DNA from 3 places in the Streptomyces sp. 142MFCol3.1 genome. Region 1 is predicted to be linked to each of the others. Evidence: riboswitches for the same ligand, from Rfam matches in the RefSeq annotation. Region 1 holds a riboswitch; each other region holds the start of a gene.
The links. Region 1 has a riboswitch for thiamine pyrophosphate ahead of thiO (glycine oxidase ThiO). Riboswitches for the same ligand answer to the same signal wherever they lie in the genome.
Positions count from the first base shown of each region.

Region 1 (6,018 bases):
CCGGCGGGTCGCCCCGCACGGCGAGCATGTTGCGGATCCCGGCGTCGGCGTACTGGCCGATGATGTTGCGCAGTTCGGCGACGGAGTGGTTGACGGCGGTGAGGTGGGCGACCGGGGTGAGCGTGGTGTCGACGACGATCTGCTGGGTCTCCTTGACGGTGCCCGCACGCGTGGAGCCGCCCGCCCCGTAGGTCACGGAGACGAAGTCGGGCGCGACAGCCTCGACCCGGCGGAGCGCGTTCCACAGGTTCCGCTCGCCCTTGGGAGTCTTCGGCGCGGAGAACTCGAACGAGTACGTCGCCTTGCCGGTCGCGAGCATGTCGCGCACGGTGCGTGCGCGATCAGTCCTGGTGGAGGCAGATCCGAGGGCCATACCGGCAGGTTAGCCAGGGGGCGCCGGTACCCCAACCGGACCGACACAAAATGTCCGATCTGTCGACTTCTTGTCCACCCCTCGGACAGATCCCGCGGACAGCGCCCGCGGACCGTGCCGCGAACGGGACGCGGGACGGCTCCCCGGCACGGCCGGAACGCAGAACGGCGTCCCCGCGGCGCCGGGACACCGGACGGCGCCGTGCCGGACGCTCGCGCCTACGCGCCGCGCAGTCGCTTCGCGAACTCCCCCGCAGCCGCGCCCGGGTCGTCCGCCTCGGTGATCGCCCGGACCACGACGACCCGGCGGGCGCCCGCGTCGAGCACCTCGTCGAGGTTGCCGAGGTCGATGCCGCCGATGGCGAACCAGGGGCGGTCGGTGCCGAGCGTCGCCGTGTGCCTGACCAGGTCGAGGCCGGGTGCGTGGCGGCCGGGCTTGGTGGGCGTCGGCCAGCAGGGGCCGGTGCAGAAGTAGTCCACGCCCTCCTGGACGGCGGCGGCCGAAGCCTCGGACTCGGCGTGCGTGGAACGGCCTATCAGCACGTCGTCGCCGAGGACGGCGCGGGCCGCCGGGACCGGAAGGTCGCCCTGCCCCAGGTGGAGCACGTCGGCACGGGCGGCGTGGGCCACATCGGCCCGGTCGTTGACCGCGAGGAGCTTGCCGTGCCGGGCGCAGGCCTCCGCGAAGACCTGGAGGTGCTCCAGTTCCTCGGCCGCCTCCATGCCCTTGTCACGCAGCTGCACGATGTCGACGCCGCCCGCCAGAGCCGCGTCGAGGAACTCGGCGAGGTCGCCCTGGCGCTTGCGGGCGTCCGTGCAGAGGTAGAGACGGGCGTCGGCGAGCTGGGCGCGCGCGGTGGTCGCGGCGTTCTCGGGCATGCGTGTGTCCCCCGTGGTCGGTGCGTACGGACCACGGGGCCAGGGGCTGGCGGTCCGCGGTCCGTACGCCGGACGGTCGGTTCAGGTCAGACGGCGAGCGCCTGGGCGCGGCGCTTCACCTCCGTGCCGCGATTCTCGCTCAGGGCCTGCGCGGGAGTACCCGGCAGGGTCGGGTCGGGAGTGAAGAGCCACTCCAGCATCTCTTCGTCGGTGAAGCCGTCGTCCCGCAGCAGCGTCAGGGTGCCGGAAAGGCCCTTGACCACTTTGTCCCCGTCGATGAAGGCGGCGGGGACGTGCAGCGCGCGGTTCTCACCACGGCGTACGGCGATCAGCTGGCCCTCCTTGACCAGCTGCCGCACGCGGGTCACCTCGACGCCGAGCTGTTCGGCGATGTCGGGGAGGGTGAGCCAGGCGGGGACGAGAGCATCGATCTTTGCGTCAATCTCGGTCACGGGACAAGCCTGCCATCCCGGACTGACACTCGGTACCCGGGCACCGTCCGGGCGCGCGCCCCGTCCGGCTCCGCCATGGCTCCGCGCACGCCGTTCGGCCCCGGGCTCCCGCGCCTGCGGCACCCCCGGCGACCCGCCGCGCGCCGGGTGTCGCCCTGCGTCCGGCCACTCCGCCGGAAGGCCGAGGCGCGACCGCCGTGCCCCGAGAACTCCGCCCCGGCGCCTCTCCCGGCGCCTCCGCTCGCCTCCGGTGCGGCCGTCCGGTCAGGCGGTCGCCGACTTCAGGGGCCTGGCCGGATCCGCCAGGAGCTCCGGACTCATCTCGGCGCCCGCCTCGATCAGCCTGCGGCCCTGGGCGAGATCCCTCGGGCGGCCCACCGCCAGGAGGGCCACCAGGCGGGTGTCGCGGAGCCAGCAGACCGTCCACGCGGTGCCGGACGGGTCGCCGCGCCAGACGGTCGTGTCGTCGGGGGCGTGGTGCCCGACGTACTGGACGAAGCGGCCGAACTGCTCGGACCAGAAGTACGGGACCGGGTCGTACGCGGCGGGGGCCTCGCCGATGATGTTCGCGGCGACCGTGCGCGGGCCCTGGAGGGCGTTGTCCCAGTGGTGGACCAGGAGGCGGTCCTCGTACCGGCCCGACGGGAAGGAGGCGCAGTCGCCGACCGCGTAGACGTCCGGCAGGGAGGTGCGCAGGTGGTCGTCGGCCACGATCTCGCGATGGGCGCCCAGCTCGATGCCGGAGCCGGCGAGCCACGCGGTGGCCGGACGGGCGCCGACACCGACGACCACGGCGCCCGCGGGCACCCGGGAGCCGTCGTCCAGCACCACGGCACCAGGCTCGACACGCTCCACGCGCGCGTGGGTGCGCAGCTCGGCCCCGCTGTCCGCGTACCAGGCGGCCATCGGCGCGGCCACTTCGGCGGGCAGCGCCCCGGCGAGAGGGCGGTCGGCGGCCTCCACGACCGTCACCCTGCAGCCGGCCTCGCGCGCCGCCGTGGCGAACTCGGCGCCGATCCAGCCGGCCCCGACGACCACGATGTCGTGCTGCCGGGCGAGGACGGGACGCAGCCGTTCCGCGTCGTCGAGGGTGCGCAGCAGATGGACGCCGGGCACCCCTTCGGCGCCGGGCAGCCGGATCGGTTCCGCGCCGGTCGCGATGACCAGGACGTCGTACCGGACCGGACCCGCCTCGGTGTCCAGCTCGTGGTCGGCGGGGCGGACGCCGAGCGCCTCGCAGCCGAGCTGGAGCTCGATGTCCAGCGCCTCGAAGTCGACGTCGAAGGCCGAACCCTCGGACTTGCCGAGCAGCACGGCCTTGGACAGCGGCGGCCGGTCGTACGGCTGATGGGGCTCCGCGCCGATGAGGGTGACGCTGCCGGTGAAACCCTGTTCGCGCAGGGCGACCGCGGTCTGGACACCGGCCATGCCCGCGCCCACGACGACGACCCGCCGCTTCGTACGCTCCTGCGTCTGCTCGCTCACCTGATCACCATAGACACCTGACGATTCGTCAGTCAGCGGACGTGCTCAGTGAGCTGTTCCACACCGGCTCGTCCGCCGCCGGCGAATGCTCCACCCGGGCGACCTCCTCCACCGTGCTCGTCCCGCTGCCCGCCTGCGACTCCCACTCCCAGGTCTCCTCCAGGCGCAGCCGCCCGTCGGGCAGCTCCACCACGCGGGAGACGCAGTGGCCCGACGATGTGCCGCCGGTACGCCCCAGCTGTACGTACCGGAAGTCGAGACGGTCACCCTCACGGGTACCCACGAGGTGGCCGCGTACCACATCGCCGCCCGCGTACTCGGCCCAGATCTCCCCGTTCCGCTCGTGGTAGACGAAGCGGGTGCGGGTGCCCACCTGCCCCGGTGCCTGGTCGGCGACAGGGGCGAGAACGACACCGTCGAGCGATCGGGCCATGGGCGGAGGCTCCCTTACTGAGACATGTGACGGAGGGCTAGGGTGGCCAACGTAAAGCACTCGCGGGAGCCCGGACGCACCGGGCTGAGAGGGAGGCTGGGCGGCCTCCGACCGTACGAACCTGATCCGGGTCATGCCGGCGAAGGGAGGGGCTGGACGCCCATGTCGTCACGAACGCCCGACGTCCTGGTCATCGGGGGCGGGATCATCGGCCTGGTCACGGCCTGGCGGGCCGCGCAACGCGGGCTGGCCACCGCGATCGTGGACCCCGAGCCCGGCGGCGGGGCCGCGCAGGTCGCGGCCGGAATGCTCGCCGCCGTCACCGAACTGCACTACGGCGAGCAGACCCTGCTGGGCCTCAACCTGGCCTCGGCGCGCCGTTATCCGGACTTCGCCGCCGAACTCACCGAGGCGAGCGGCCAGGACGTGGGGTACCGCCGGTGCGGCACGCTCGCCGTCGCCCTGGACGCCGACGACCGCGCCCATCTGCGCGAACTGCACGCCCTGCAACGCCGGTCGGGGCTGGAGTCGGAGTGGCTGAGCGGCCGTGAGTGCCGCCGTCTGGAGCCGATGCTCGCGCCCGGCGTGCGCGGCGGCCTGCGGGTCGACGGCGACCACCAGATCGACCCCCGCCGGCTCGCCGGCGCCCTGGTCGCGGCCTGCGAGCGGGCCGACGTGGTGTTCCTCCGCACGTGGGCGGAGCGCCTGCGGGTCGAAGGCGGCAGGGCCGTGGGAGCCGTGACCACGGACGGCACCGAACTGTCCGCGGGCCAGGTGGTGCTCGCCGCGGGGAGCCTGAGCGGGCGTCTGGCGGGCGTGCCCGACGATGTGCTGCCGCCCGTGCGGCCCGTGAAGGGGCAGGTGCTGCGGCTGACGGTGCCGAAACGGTACGCGCCGTTCCTGAGCCGCACGGTCCGTGCGGTCGTCCGGGGCAGCCAGGTCTATCTGGTGCCGCGGGAGAGCGGCGAGCTCGTCGTGGGCGCGACCAGCGAGGAGCTGGGCTGGGACACCACGGTGACCGCGGGCGGTGTGTACGAGCTGCTGCGCGACGCGCACGAGCTGGTGCCCGGCATCACCGAACTGCCGCTCACCGAGACGCGCGCCGGGCTGCGCCCCGGCTCGCCGGACAACGCGCCGCTGATCGGCCCGACCGGCCTGGACGGCCTCCTGCTGGCCACCGGCCACTACCGCAACGGCGTGCTGCTCACCCCGGTCACCGGTGACGCCATGGCGCACGTCCTGACCACGGGCGAACTTCCCGACGTGGCCCGCCCCTTCACCCCGCGGCGCTTCGCCGCCGCCCTCACGGAGCAGCCGGCATGAACATCTTCGTCAACGGCGTGCGGCGGCAGATCGCCGCGGGGACCGCTCTCGACGCGCTCGTCGCCACGCTCACCGCCGCCCCCTCCGGGGTGGCGGCCGCGCTCAACGAAACGGTCGTCCCGCGCACGCAGTGGCCGCTCACGCCGCTGGCCGAGGGAGACCGCGTCGAAGTCCTCACCGCCGTCCAGGGAGGCTGACCGATGGCCGACGATGCCCTGGTCCTCGGTGGTACGTCCTTCTCGTCCCGGCTGATCATGGGGACGGGCGGGGCACCCAGCCTCGACGTCCTGGAGCGCTCGCTCGTGGCGTCCGGCACGGAGCTGACGACCGTCGCGATGCGGCGTGTGGACGCGTCCGTGCACGGCTCCGTCCTGTCCGTGCTCGACCGGCTCGGCATTCGCGTGCTGCCGAACACGGCGGGCTGCTTCACCGCGGGCGAGGCCGTGCTGACCGCCCGTCTCGCGCGCGAGGCGCTCGGCACCGACCTGGTCAAACTGGAGGTCATCGCCGACGAGCGCACGCTGCTGCCCGACCCGATCGAGCTGCTGGACGCCGCGGAGACCCTGGTCGACGACGGGTTCACCGTGCTCCCGTACACGAACGACGACCCCGTGCTCGCGCGGAAGCTGGAGGACGTCGGCTGCGCCGCGATCATGCCGCTCGGCTCGCCCATCGGCTCCGGGCTCGGCATCCGCAACCCGCACAACTTCCAGTTGATCACCGAGCACGCGCGCGTGCCGGTCATCCTGGACGCGGGCGCCGGGACCGCCTCCGACGCGGCGCTCGCCATGGAGCTGGGGTGCTCGGGTGTGATGCTCGCCTCGGCCGTGACGCGGGCGCAGGAGCCCGTGCTGATGGCGGAGGGGATGCGGCACGCGGTGGAGGCGGGACGCCTCGCCTTCCGCGCCGGCCGCATCCCGCGCCGTCACTTCGCCGAGGCGTCGTCCCCCACGGAGGGCATGGCACGACTGGATCCCGAGCGTCCGGCCTTCTGACGGAACGGCCCCTCGCGCGGATACCCCCACCCCGTACCGGACGCCTGTGCGAGAGCGGCGCGCGCGTGCGTACGCCGCG
Region 1 covers NZ_AUKV01000019.1:163,724-169,741, forward strand. Annotated here, with positions in the region: gene metF (methylenetetrahydrofolate reductase [NAD(P)H]) at 1-373, opposite strand, end outside; gene thiE (thiamine phosphate synthase) at 592-1,251, opposite strand; gene H305_RS0127220 (Rv2175c family DNA-binding protein) at 1,338-1,703, opposite strand; gene H305_RS0127225 (NAD(P)/FAD-dependent oxidoreductase) at 1,968-3,188, opposite strand; gene H305_RS47185 (hypothetical protein) at 3,217-3,621, opposite strand; TPP riboswitch at 3,674-3,786, shown strand; gene thiO (glycine oxidase ThiO) at 3,784-4,944, shown strand; gene thiS (sulfur carrier protein ThiS) at 4,941-5,141, shown strand; gene H305_RS0127245 (thiazole synthase) at 5,145-5,939, shown strand.

Region 2 (6,018 bases), on a different contig from region 1:
ATGACGGCCGCGGTCGAAGCCGCGGCGCGCTCCACCTCGACGCCCGAACCACGCCCGCTCCACGGTGTGTGGGCCGAAGGCGGACGGGGGTGGGAGCCGGGGAAGGTGGTGGCCCGAGGCGAGAAGGCACCGGTACGCCGCGCGTGAACACCGAGCCCGTAGGGCCACTAGTCCGACTCGTTGATATATGGGCGTGTTACCCCGAACGTGCCAAATGATCCCGTGTGGCCAGTTCAAGCTCGCATCGGATGTAGGAGACATCCGAAACGCTTGACACAAGGAGCACACATGAGTCCTGAGCACAGGACACCTACGCCGTCCGGGCCCCCGCTGCGAGGCAAGCGCAGGAAGATCGGCGGGCTCGCCACAACCGCGCTGCTGGTGGCGATCGGACTGGTCACCCCCGCCGCCGCCATCGCGCACAACATGACCGGCCACGCGTCCGCCGCCGACGGTAAGTGCGACAGGCCTGGCATGGGGGCGCTGGACAAGTGCAGGGGGCCGAGGCCGCCGACCCCGACGCCGACCCCGCCCCCGCCGACGGGCTGCGACGACATCGACTCAGCGGTTCAAGGGATGACCAAGTACGTCTCGGCGGTCTGTAACGGGCAGGTGCGGGTCCTGTCCGTCAATGAGGCTGGTCCGAATCCGCCGACCCCTGTCGCCAACGGAAGCAACGTCTTCTGGCAGCTGGTGGGAGGCCCGACCAACGTATTCGACGCCACGCTGGCTACATTCGATGATGGCCTCCTGGTCACCGAGCTGACGTCAACAGGAGAGGTGTGGCAGGGGGTGTGCACCTCGACGCTGCCGCTCACGGTGCCGTGCACCTTCACGCAGATGCCCACGCCACCGAACACGTAAGAACCTGCTCGCGGCGATCGTGCGGCCGGTCGGAAGCATGCGGCGTCCGCTCACTACCGTGGCGACGTCGGCCGGCCGGGCGACACCGGGCCCCTGGCGTGCCCGTTCGACAGGCACGCCAGGGGGGCACGGGGAGCGGCCCGCCCCTGAACCCCGGAGGCCTCGTGCTTGCCGGACGGGACGACGGCGGTCGACGCGCTTGCCGATCGCCGTGGAGATGCGCCGGCGAGCATGTCTGGTGGAAGTGGTCCGACCGGCCGGATGAGCCCGTCGAGACCTGCTCGGCGCCGCAGCTGTTTCGCTGATCTCCCTCGCATCCACGACTACGGACGGTGGTAGCAGTCGACGACCGTGCATCGCTCGGGGTGGATCGAACTGCTTCAGCAGTGATCACGGCAGTCGGGCCCTGGTCCGTCCCCGGGCCGTGCGAGGTCGACCAAGGCTGACAGACGGCACCCATGGGTGACCGCCCCCACCCCGCTCTGGCCTGGGCCGGTGGAGTTGATCTGCGACACTGAAAGGGTTATGCCGAAGCCCGGAGAACTCACTTTCGTTGCCCCGCGCGGAGCCAAGAAGCCGCCGCGGCACCTTGCCGATCTCACGCCCGCCGAGCGCAAAGAGGCTGTCGCCGCCATCGGCGAGAAGCCGTTTCGCGCCAAGCAGCTCTCGCAGCACTACTTCGCGCGGTTCGCGCACGACCCCGCGGAGTGGACGGACATCCCGGCCGCGTCGCGCGGCAAGCTCCAGGAAGCGCTGCTTCCCGAGCTGATGACCGTCGTGCGGCACCTGTCCACCGACCAGGACACCACCCGCAAGACCCTGTGGCGGCTCTTCGACGGCACGCTCGTCGAGTCCGTGCTGATGCGGTACCCGGACCGGGTGACCATGTGCATCAGCTCCCAGGCCGGCTGCGGGATGAACTGCCCGTTCTGCGCCACCGGCCAGGCCGGCCTCGACCGGAACCTGTCGACCGGCGAGATCGTGCACCAGATCGTGGACGGCATGCGCGCCCTCAGGGAGGGTGAGATCCCGGGCGGCCCGGCGCGGCTGAGCAACATCGTCTTCATGGGCATGGGCGAGCCGCTCGCCAACTACAAGCGGGTGGTCGGAGCGATCCGTGCCCTCACCGACCCCGAGCCGGACGGGCTCGGACTCTCGCAGCGCGGCATCACCGTGTCGACGGTGGGACTGGTCCCCGCCATCCACCGGTTCGCCGACGAGGGCTTCAAGTGCCGGCTGGCCATCTCGCTGCACGCACCCGACGACGAGCTGCGCGACACGCTCGTGCCCGTCAACACGCGGTGGAAGGTGCGCGAGGTGCTGGACGCCGGCTGGGAGTACGCGGCCAAGTCCGGGCGCCGTCTGTCCATCGAGTACGCCCTCATCCGCGACATCAACGACCAGGCATGGCGCGGTGACCGGCTCGGGCGGCTGCTCAAGGGCAAGCCGGTGCACGTCAACCTCATCCCGCTGAACCCGACCCCGGGATCGAAGTGGACCGCCTCGCGGCCCGAGGACGAGAAGGCGTTCGTCGATGCGATCGCCGCCCACGGCGTGCCGGTGACCGTCCGGGACACCCGCGGTCAGGAGATCGACGGGGCGTGCGGACAGCTCGCGGCCACCGAGCGTTAGACCTCGGGCACGACGGCGGCCCGGCCACCGGGCGCGCCACGATCCGGGCCGCGGGGCGCCGCGATCCGGGTGGTCGGGCGCGCCACGATGCGGGCCGCCGGGCGGCACGCCGGCCGCCGCGCGACGACCCCGGAGGCCGGGCGTCGGCCCCGCGGTCACCGCGCGTCGGGCCCGCAGGCGTCAGACGGTACGCTGAGGTCTGTACGTACATCTTCATATTCCGACAGGGGAGCGCCACAGCGCTGAGAGTGCGGGACAGACCGCAGACCCTCTGAACCTTGCCCAGGTCATTCTGGGTAGGAAGTTCGGTCACCACTCAAGCTGTTGCGCCCTGCCCGGGAACTGTCAGAGGTCCCGGGCAGGGCCGCGTCTCTTCCTGGTCACCCAGGAGGAAATCAGTGAGCACCACCAGGAAGTTCGCAGCCGTGGCCGTAGGCCTGGGCCTGGTCACGCTGTCCGCGTGCGGGTCGTCGGGCGGCGGCGGCTCGGCGGACCCGAAGACCGTCACGCTCGTCAGCCACGACTCGTGGGCCGTGTCGAAGAGCGTGCTCAAGGACTTCGAGAAGCAGTCCGGCTACAAGGTCAGGGTCCTCAAGGACGGTGACGCCGGGCAGGCCGTGAACAAGGCGATCCTCACCAAGGACAACCCGCAGGGCGACGTCTTCTTCGGCGTCGACAACACCCTGCTCTCCCGCGCCCTCGACAACGGGCTCTTCCAGCCGTACGAGGCGAAGGGATCGGACCAGGTGCTTCCGCGGTACCGCGTCGATCAGGGCAAGCACCGGGCCACTCCCGTCGACTCGGGCGACATCTGCGTCAACTACGACAAGGCCTACTTCAGCGAGCACAAGCTGACGCCCCCGCAGTCCTTCGACGACCTGATCAAGCCCGAGTACAAGAACCTCCTCGTCACCGAGAACGCGTCCACGTCCTCGCCCGGCCTCGGCTTCCTGCTGGGCACCGCCGCGAAGTACGGCGACGGGGACACCTCCGGCTCGAACGGGGGAGGCTGGCAGGACTACTGGAAGAAGCTCAAGGCCAACGGCGTGAAGGTCGTCGACGGCTGGGAGCAGGCCTACGACGAGGAGTTCTCCGGGTCCGCCGGCGGCAAGAAGGCCGAGGGCGACCGGCCGCTGGTCGTCTCGTACGCCTCGTCCCCGCCCGCCGAGGTGATCTACGCCAGCCCGAAGCCGAAGACGGCGCCCACCGGGGTCGCCACCGGCACCTGCTTCCGCCAGGTCGAGTACGCGGGGCTGCTGAGCAACGCCCAGAACGCCAAGGGCGGCAGGGCGCTCATCGACTTCATGCTCACCGAGGAGTTCCAGGACGACATGCCGCTGAACATGTTCGTCTACCCGGTGCGGGAAGCCGCCCAGGTGCCCGCGGAGTTCGACCGGTACGGCCCGCAGGCCAAGAACCCCGAGACCATGGCGCCCGACAGGATCGCCGCCAACCGTGACCAGTGGGTCAAGTCGTGGACCTCGCTCGTACTGAAGTAGCCGACGCGTCCGAAGCCGCGGCCAAGGCGCCGACGCCCCGGGAGACCGGGAGCGGGCGGCACGGAGGCGGCGGCTTCGGAGGCGAGGGACGCGGCCGACGCCGCGGGGCCGGCGGGCGCGCGAACGCGGCCCGGCTCGGCCTCATGGCCGTGCCCGTCGCGTTCTTCGCCGTCTTCTTCGCCTACCCCGTCGCCGCCATCGTGGCCCGCGGTCTGAAGACCGACGGGCAGTGGAGGCTGGGGCGGATCGCGGACGTGCTCACGCAGTCCGACGTCCGGCACGTGCTCTGGTTCACCACCTGGCAGGCGCTCGCCTCGACGGCGCTCACGCTGCTGATCGCGCTCCCTGGCGCGTATGTGTTCGCGCGCTTCGATTTCAGGGGCAAGCAGGTCCTCAGAGCCGTGGTGACGGTGCCCTTCGTGCTGCCGACCGTCGTCGTCGGCACGGCGTTCCTGGCGCTGGTCGGCCGAGGCGGCCTGCTCGACGAGCTGTGGGGCGTGCGGCTCGACACCACGGTCTGGGCGATTCTGCTCGCGCACGTCTTCTTCAACTACGCGGTCGTCGTACGGACCGTCGGCGGGCTGTGGGCGCAGCTCGACCCCCGCCAGGAGGAGGCCGCGCGGATGCTCGGCGCCTCGCGGTTCGCGGCCTGGCGCAAGGTGACGTCTGCGGCGCTGAGCCCGGCCGTGGCCGCCGCCGCGCTCATGGTGTTCCTCTTCACCTTCACCTCCTTCGGCGTGGTGCAGATCCTCGGCGGCCCCACCTTCTCCACCCTCGAAGTCGAGATCTACCGGCAGACCTCGCAGATCTTCGACCTCGCCACCGCGGCGGTGCTGACGCTCATCCAGTTCGTGGCGGTGGGCGCGATCCTCGCCGTGCACGCCGGGACGGTGCGGCGCCGGGAGACCGCGCTGCGCCTGGTGGCCCCGGAGACGACCGTGCGCAGGCCGCGGGGAGCGGGCCAGTGGGCGCTGCTCTGGGGAGTGCTCGCGAGCGTCGCCGGCCTGCTCGTGCTCCCGCTCGGGGTGCTCGTCCAGCGTTCGCTCGACACCCCGGGCGGCCATGGGTTCGCCTACTACAGGGCGCTGGCCTCCGACGACGGAGGTGCCTTCCTCGTCGCGCCGGTCACGGCGATCGGCACCTCGCTGGAGTACGCCCTCGCCGCCACCGCGATCGCCGTCGTGATCGGCGGACTGGCGGCCGCCGCCCTCACCCGCCGTGACGCGGGCCGTCTCGTGCGGGGCTTCGACGCGCTGCTCATGCTGCCGCTCGGCGTCTCCGCCGTGACGGTCGGTTTCGGATTCCTCATCGCGCTCGACGAACCGCCGTTGGACCTGCGGAGCAGCTGGATCCTGGTGCCACTCGCGCAGGCGCTGGTCGGGGTCCCCTTCGTGGTGCGGACGATGCTGCCCGTGCTGCGGGCGGTGGACGGACGGCTGCGCGAGGCGGCGGCCGTGCTCGGGGCCTCGCCCTGGCGGGTGTGGCGCGAGGTCGACCTGCCGCTGGTGCGGCGGGCGCTGCTGATCGCGGCCGGGTTCGCCTTCGCCGTGTCGCTCGGCGAGTTCGGGGCGACCGTGTTCATCGCGCGGCCGGACAACCCGACGCTGCCGGTCGCGGTGGCACGTCTGCTGGGGCGGGCGGGCGATCTCAACTACGGCCAGGCGATGGCCCTTTCGACGATCTTGATGGTGGTGTGTGCGGTGGCGCTGCTGCTCCTGGAGCGGGTACGGACGGACCGGACGGGGGAGTTCTGACCATGCTCGAACTCGCAGGCGCGACCGTGCGCTTCGGCGCGCGGGCCGCGCTCGACGCCGTCGGTCTCGACGTGGCGGAGCACGAGATCGTCTGCGTGCTGGGCCCGAGCGGCAGCGGCAAGTCGACACTGCTCCGGGTCGTCGCGGGACTTCAGGTGCTGGACGCCGGGCGGGTGTGCCTGGACGGCCGGGATCTCGGCGGTGTCCCCGCGCACAAGCGGGGCGTGGGCCTGATGTTCCAGGATCACCAGCTGTTCCCGCAGCGGGAC
Region 2 covers NZ_AUKV01000015.1:130,910-136,927, forward strand. Annotated here, with positions in the region: gene H305_RS0123055 (hypothetical protein) at 289-864, shown strand; gene rlmN (23S rRNA (adenine(2503)-C(2))-methyltransferase RlmN) at 1,390-2,496, shown strand; TPP riboswitch at 2,712-2,817, shown strand; gene H305_RS0123065 (thiamine ABC transporter substrate-binding protein) at 2,895-3,995, shown strand; gene H305_RS0123070 (ABC transporter permease) at 4,139-5,749, shown strand; gene H305_RS0123075 (ABC transporter ATP-binding protein) at 5,752-6,018, shown strand, end outside.
Region 2: another riboswitch for thiamine pyrophosphate. It lies ahead of H305_RS0123065 (thiamine ABC transporter substrate-binding protein); the one in region 1 lies ahead of thiO (glycine oxidase ThiO).

Region 3 (6,018 bases), on a different contig from region 1:
ACGACAGCCTGTTGCGGCGACTGGAGCGGACGGGGCGCATGGAGCCGGTCGTCGAGCGGCAGGAGTACGCGCTGGGCGCGGTCTGCGCCGCTATCCCCATCACCGCCGGCAGCACGGCCGCGACAATGGCCATTTCTCTCCCTTCCCATCAGGCAGACCGGCTGCTACCTGCCGCACGCCGATTGCAGAGTGAGATCGGCCGGATGCTAGGGACACTCGCGATCTCTATCAGTATCTGAAAACTCACTCCTTGTGATCTCTTGTGCACGTTCTGCAAGATTCCAGCAGTGTCAGGGGGACGATTCCTGGCCAGGGCGACGGCAGACGACGGGGTAGGCGATGCGCGAGTCGGTACAGGCAGAGGTCATGATGAGCTTCCTCGTGTCGGAGGAGCTCTCTTTCCGCATTCCTGTGGAACTGCGATACGAGACCTGTGATCCGTACGCGGTCCGGCTGACCTTCCATCTGCCTGGCGATGCGCCGGTGACCTGGGCGTTCGGACGGGAATTGCTGATCGACGGTGTGGGGCGCCCGTGCGGTGACGGTGATGTGCGCATCGCGCCGGCCGACCCGGAGTCCCTCGGCGAGGTCCTGATCCGCCTTCAGGTGGGTTGTGACCACGCGCTGTTCCGGTCCGGCGCCGCGCCGCTCGTCGCGTTCCTCGACCGCACCGACAAGCTGGTGCCGCTCGGGCAGGAGCGTGCGCAGGCGGGCTTCGACACGCATCTCGACGAGGCCCTCGACCGCATTCTGGCGGAGGAGCAGAGCGCGGGCTGATCCGCATCCTCAAGTGGAGTAACGCTTCCTCACCGTCGGTGCGGCCGGCCGACGGTCTCAGCGCTTACGGCGGCGACCGCCACCGCCGCGCATCGGCGTCCGGGCCCTGGCGGGCTCGGGCACGCTCTGCGCGGCCTCGGGGCGGTCGGCGGCCACGACCAGGGCGGCCAGCGCCGTGGTCACCGGCACGGAGGCGACCAGTCCGATCGAGCCGATCAGGGTGCGCACGATCTCCTCGGCGACGAGTTCGCTGTTGGCCACCGTGGCCACGCTGCTCTGCGCGATCGAGAAGAGCAGCAGCAGCGGCAGCGCGGCGCCCGCGTAGGCGAGGACGAGGGTGTTGACGACCGACGCGATGTGGTCACGGCCGATGCGGATGCCCGCGCGGTACAGGCCGCGCCAGCCCATCGTCGGATTCGCCTCGTGCAGCTCCCAGACCGCGGACGTCTGTGTGACGGTCACGTCGTCGAGGACACCGAGCGAACCGATGATGACGCCCGCGAGCAGCAGACCGCTCATGTCGATGGACGGATACAGGCCATGGATCAGGCCGGTGTTGTCGTCGGTGTTGCCGGTCAGCGCCGCCCATCCGATGAAGGCCGAGCCGAGCACACCGATCAGCACCAGCGAGAGCAGCGTGCCGATGACGGCCACCGATGTGCGGGCCGAGAGGCCATGACACACGTAGAGGGCGATCAGCATGATGGCGCTGGAGCCGACGACCGCCACGATCAGCGGGTTCGAGCCCTCCAGGATCGCCGGCAGGATGAAGAACGTCAGGATCAGGAAGCTGATGGCCAGCGCGACCAGCGCCATGACGCCGCGCATCCGGCCCACGACCACTACGACGATCGCGAAGATCCCGGCCAGCAGGGTCAGGGGGAACTTCCGGTTGACGTCGGTGACCGAGTACTGGAGGTCCTTCGGCGCGGACGGCTCGTACGCGACGACGACCTTCTGTCCCTCGTGCAACTGCCGTGTCTGGTCGGGCTGGACGATCTCCGTGAACGTGCGGCCCTTGTCCTTGCCGGTGTCGATCCGGATCGTGGCCTTCTTGCACCCTCCCTTCGCCCGCTGCTGCGTGGACGAACCCTGGGCGGTGGAGTTGTCGCCGGTCGGCGCCTGCCCCGCGGCGTTCACCGACTTGCAGTCCACTTCGTCGACCTGGGTGACCGTCGCCTGTTGTGTCTGCCGGTCGAAGCCGACGCCGGTCCGCTCGTGGGACGGAGCGCCACCGGGCCAGAGCACCAGGAGACCCACAACGACCGCTGCCGCGAAGGGGATCAGCACCGCGGCGATGACCTTGCGCAGGTGGCGTGAGACGGGCGCGGCCGGGCTGTGGCTGTGACTGTGCGAGTGGCCGTGGCCTCCGCCGGGGCCGTGTGCGTGCCCTCCGTCAGGACTGTTGCCGTGGCCGTCACCCGGACCGCCGCCGCGCCCGTTGCCGGGACCGTGGCCATGGCCGGCGCCTGGTCCACGGCCACCGTCGGATCCGAGTCCGGAGCCGTCACCGGAGCCATGCCGGTGGCCGTCGCCGGAGCCTGCACCGCGGGGCGGCTCGGACGGTGGGAACGGGGACTGCTGCGTCGTGGTCACCGACCGATCATCGCAAGAGCGGCAGGGGCCCTCTGTTCACCGCGCCAGATATGACGCTAGCGTGGAGGCACCTTTGCACACGCGGGAGCTCGGAGCACCGGGCTGAGAGGGCGCTGACCTCCGCCTCAGCGATGTTTCACATGAAACATCGACGGACGGAAGCCGCTGCGTCGACCGCCGAACCTGTTACCGGGTAATGCCGGCGTAGGGAGTAGGTCTCATGACCGACAAGGACGTACGCACGCCTGCCTCCAGCCAGACGGACGGGGCTCCTTCCCCGTCCTCGAACGGCGAGGCCGGGAAGTCCATCGGCTGGCACAAGGGGTACGTCGGGGGTCCGCGCCCCGACGTACGGGTGCCGGTCCGTCAGGTGCACCTCACCAACGGGCAGTCCGTCACGTTGTACGACACCTCCGGCCCGTACACCGATCCAACCGTCGACACCGATGTGCGCAGGGGTCTGGCGCCCCTGCGGGAGAACTGGATCATCGCCCGCGGCGACACCGAGGAATACGCGGGCCGCCCCGTCCGTCCCGAGGACGACGGGATCAAGCACACCTCAACGCGCGGGGGCCTGCGCAACCTCGACGCCGTCTTCCCCGGCAGGCCGCGGCAGCCGCGCCGGGGCCGGGACGGGCAGGCGGTCACGCAGCTCGCGTACGCCCGCCGGGGCGAGATCACGCCCGAGATGGAGTTCGTGGCGGTCCGCGAGAACGTCGAGCCCGAGGCCGTACGCGAGGAGATCGCCGCGGGGCGCGCGGTGCTTCCCGCGAACGTCAACCACCCGGAGATCGAGCCGATGATCATCGGCAAGCGGTTCCTGGTGAAGGTCAACGCCAACATCGGCAATTCGGCGGTCACTTCCTCCATCGAGGAGGAGGTCGAGAAGATGACCTGGGCGACCCGCTGGGGCGCGGACACGGTCATGGACCTGTCCACCGGCCGCAACATCCACACCACCCGCGAGTGGGTGCTGCGCAACTCCCCCGTGCCCATCGGCACCGTGCCGCTCTACCAGGCACTGGAGAAGGTCGACGGCCGCGCCGAGGAACTGACCTGGGACATCTACAAGGACACGGTCATCGAGCAGGCTGAGCAGGGCGTGGACTACATGACCGTCCACGCGGGTGTGCGGCTGCCGTATGTGCCGCTCACCGCGAACCGCAAGACCGGCATCGTCTCGCGCGGCGGCTCCATCATGGCCGCGTGGTGCCTCGCGCACCACAAGGAGTCGTTCCTGTACGAGAACTTCGAGGAGCTCTGCGAGATCCTCGCCGCGTACGACGTCACGTACTCGCTGGGCGACGGCCTTCGTCCGGGCTCGATCGCGGACGCCAACGACGAGGCGCAGTTCGCGGAGTTGCGCACGCTCGGGGAACTCAACACGGTCGCCAAGCGTTTCAATGTTCAGACCATGATCGAGGGCCCGGGACATGTCCCGATGCACAAGATCAAGGAGAACATCGACCTTCAGCAGGAGATCTGCGATGAGGCTCCGTTCTATACGCTCGGCCCGCTGACCACGGACGTCGCGCCGGCGTACGACCACATCACCTCCGGTATCGGCGCCGCGATGATCGCCTGGTGGGGCACGGCCATGCTCTGCTACGTCACACCCAAGGAGCACCTGGGCCTGCCCAACCGCGACGACGTCAAGACCGGTGTCATCACCTACAAGATCGCCGCTCATGCCGCCGACCTCGCCAAGGGGCACCCGGGTGCACAGGAGTGGGACGACGCGCTGTCCGACGCCCGCTTCGAGTTCCGGTGGGAGGATCAGTTCAACCTGGCGCTCGACCCGGACACGGCACGCGAGTTCCACGACGAGACGCTGCCGGCCGAGCCCGCCAAGACGGCCCACTTCTGCTCCATGTGCGGGCCGAAGTTCTGCTCGATGAAGATCAGCCAGAACATCACCGAGCGATTCGGTGGCGCGGCGGCCGAGGGGGCTTCTCCGGAGGAGATCGCCGAGGGGATGCTCCAGAAGTCGAAGGAGTTCGCGTCCAGCGGCAACCGGGTCTATCTGCCGATCGCGGACTGATCCGACGAGGTTCCTGCCGAGCGGCCCTTCCCTCCCGAAGGAGGGAAGGGCCGTCTCCCGCTCGTGGTCTGGCGCGTCTTCGGCCGGCAGAAGGTCCCGGGCTGTCCGATGAGCACGGGTGTGCGTACGGGCCGCTCCCGGGGACGGGTTCAGTTGGCAGACTGGGCCCATGACAGCCACATCCATGAGCAAAGGCGCCAATCTTCCCGTGGCCGCCGAGGCCGTGCAGGTCGTGCTCGGTTGGTCCGCCGGGCCCGGTGCGCCGGACGCCGATGCCTCGGCGCTCCTGCTCGGGGCGGACGGACGGGTGAGGGACGACGGGGACTTCGTCTTCTACAACCAGCCCCAGCACGCCTCCGGCGCCGTGCGTCACCTCGGGAAGCGGCAGGACGCCGGCGGCACGACGGACACCGTCGGGGTGGACCTGCGTGCCCTGGAGCCCGCCGTCGAGCGTGTCGTGCTGGGTGCCTCGGCCGACGGCGGCACCTTCGGCCAGCTGTCGGGACTGATGCTCAGGCTGCTGGACGCCGGGACGGGCCGGGAGCTCGCGCGTTTCGAGATGGAGGCCACGACGGAGACGGCGTTCATAGGAGGCGAGCTCTATCTGAGGGGCGGCCAGTGGAAGTTCCGCGCGGTCGGACAGGGCTACGACTCCGGGCTGGCGGGCCTCGCCACCGACTTCGGGATCAGCGTGGACGAGGAGCCTGCCGCCCCGGAGCCCGCCGAGCCCCGTGCCGCGGCGGTGGCCCACCAGGCGCCGGTGACCGCCGCTCCGCCCGCGCCGACGGCGCCCCCGGCTCCGGTGCCCGCCGCGCCGACCGCACCCCCGGCGCCTCGTCCGCCCCTCCCCGCCACGGCGCCCGCACCCGCTCCGCCGGTCGTGGGTCCGCCGGTTCCCATGGCGCCGCAGGCCACCCCTCCTCGCCTGGTCAAGGGTGAGGAGCACCTGCCCGTGGACATGCGCAAGCGGCTGTCCCTGCGCAAGGAGCAGGTGGCGGTCAGCCTGCGCAAGCACGGCGTGGAGGGTGTCAGGGCCCGTGTCGTCCTGGTCCTCGACGCCTCGGGCTCGATGTCCTTCCTGTATTCGCGCGGTGTCGTGGCCGATGTGGTGGAGCGGATGGCCGCGGTGGCCGCGCAGCTGGACGACGACGGGGAGATGCAGGCGTGGACCTTCGCCTCCAATCCGGCCCGGCTGCCGGACCTGGTGCTGGGGGAACTGCCCGAATGGCTGGAGCTTCACGTCCGGGTCGGTGAGCTGACCCTGTTCCGGCGCAAGAAGCCGCGCAAGGGTCTGCGGCCGGGACAGGTGGACATGCGCGCGGTCGGCATCCAGAACGAGGAGCAGAAGGTCATCGCCGAGGTGCGGTCGTTCGTCCGTGAGAACCCGGCCGCCGATCCCACGCTGGTGCTGTTCTTCTCCGACGGCGGCATCTACCGCAACAAGGAGATCGAGAACGAGCTGCGTGGGGCGGTGGAGGAGCCGATCTTCTGGCAGTTCGTGGGACTGGGGCGGTCGAACTACGGCGTGCTGGAACGGTTCGACGCACTCCCCGACCGACGCGTCGACAATGTCGGCTTCTTCGCCGTCGACGACATCAGCACCG
Region 3 covers NZ_AUKV01000026.1:52,885-58,902, reverse strand. Annotated here, with positions in the region: gene H305_RS0132155 (IclR family transcriptional regulator) at 1-239, shown strand, start outside; gene H305_RS0132150 (SsgA family sporulation/cell division regulator) at 340-777, shown strand; gene H305_RS0132145 (YibE/F family protein) at 835-2,373, opposite strand; TPP riboswitch at 2,445-2,601, shown strand; gene thiC (phosphomethylpyrimidine synthase ThiC) at 2,594-4,414, shown strand; gene H305_RS0132135 (VWA domain-containing protein) at 4,584-6,018, shown strand, end outside.
Region 3: another riboswitch for thiamine pyrophosphate. It lies ahead of thiC (phosphomethylpyrimidine synthase ThiC); the one in region 1 lies ahead of thiO (glycine oxidase ThiO).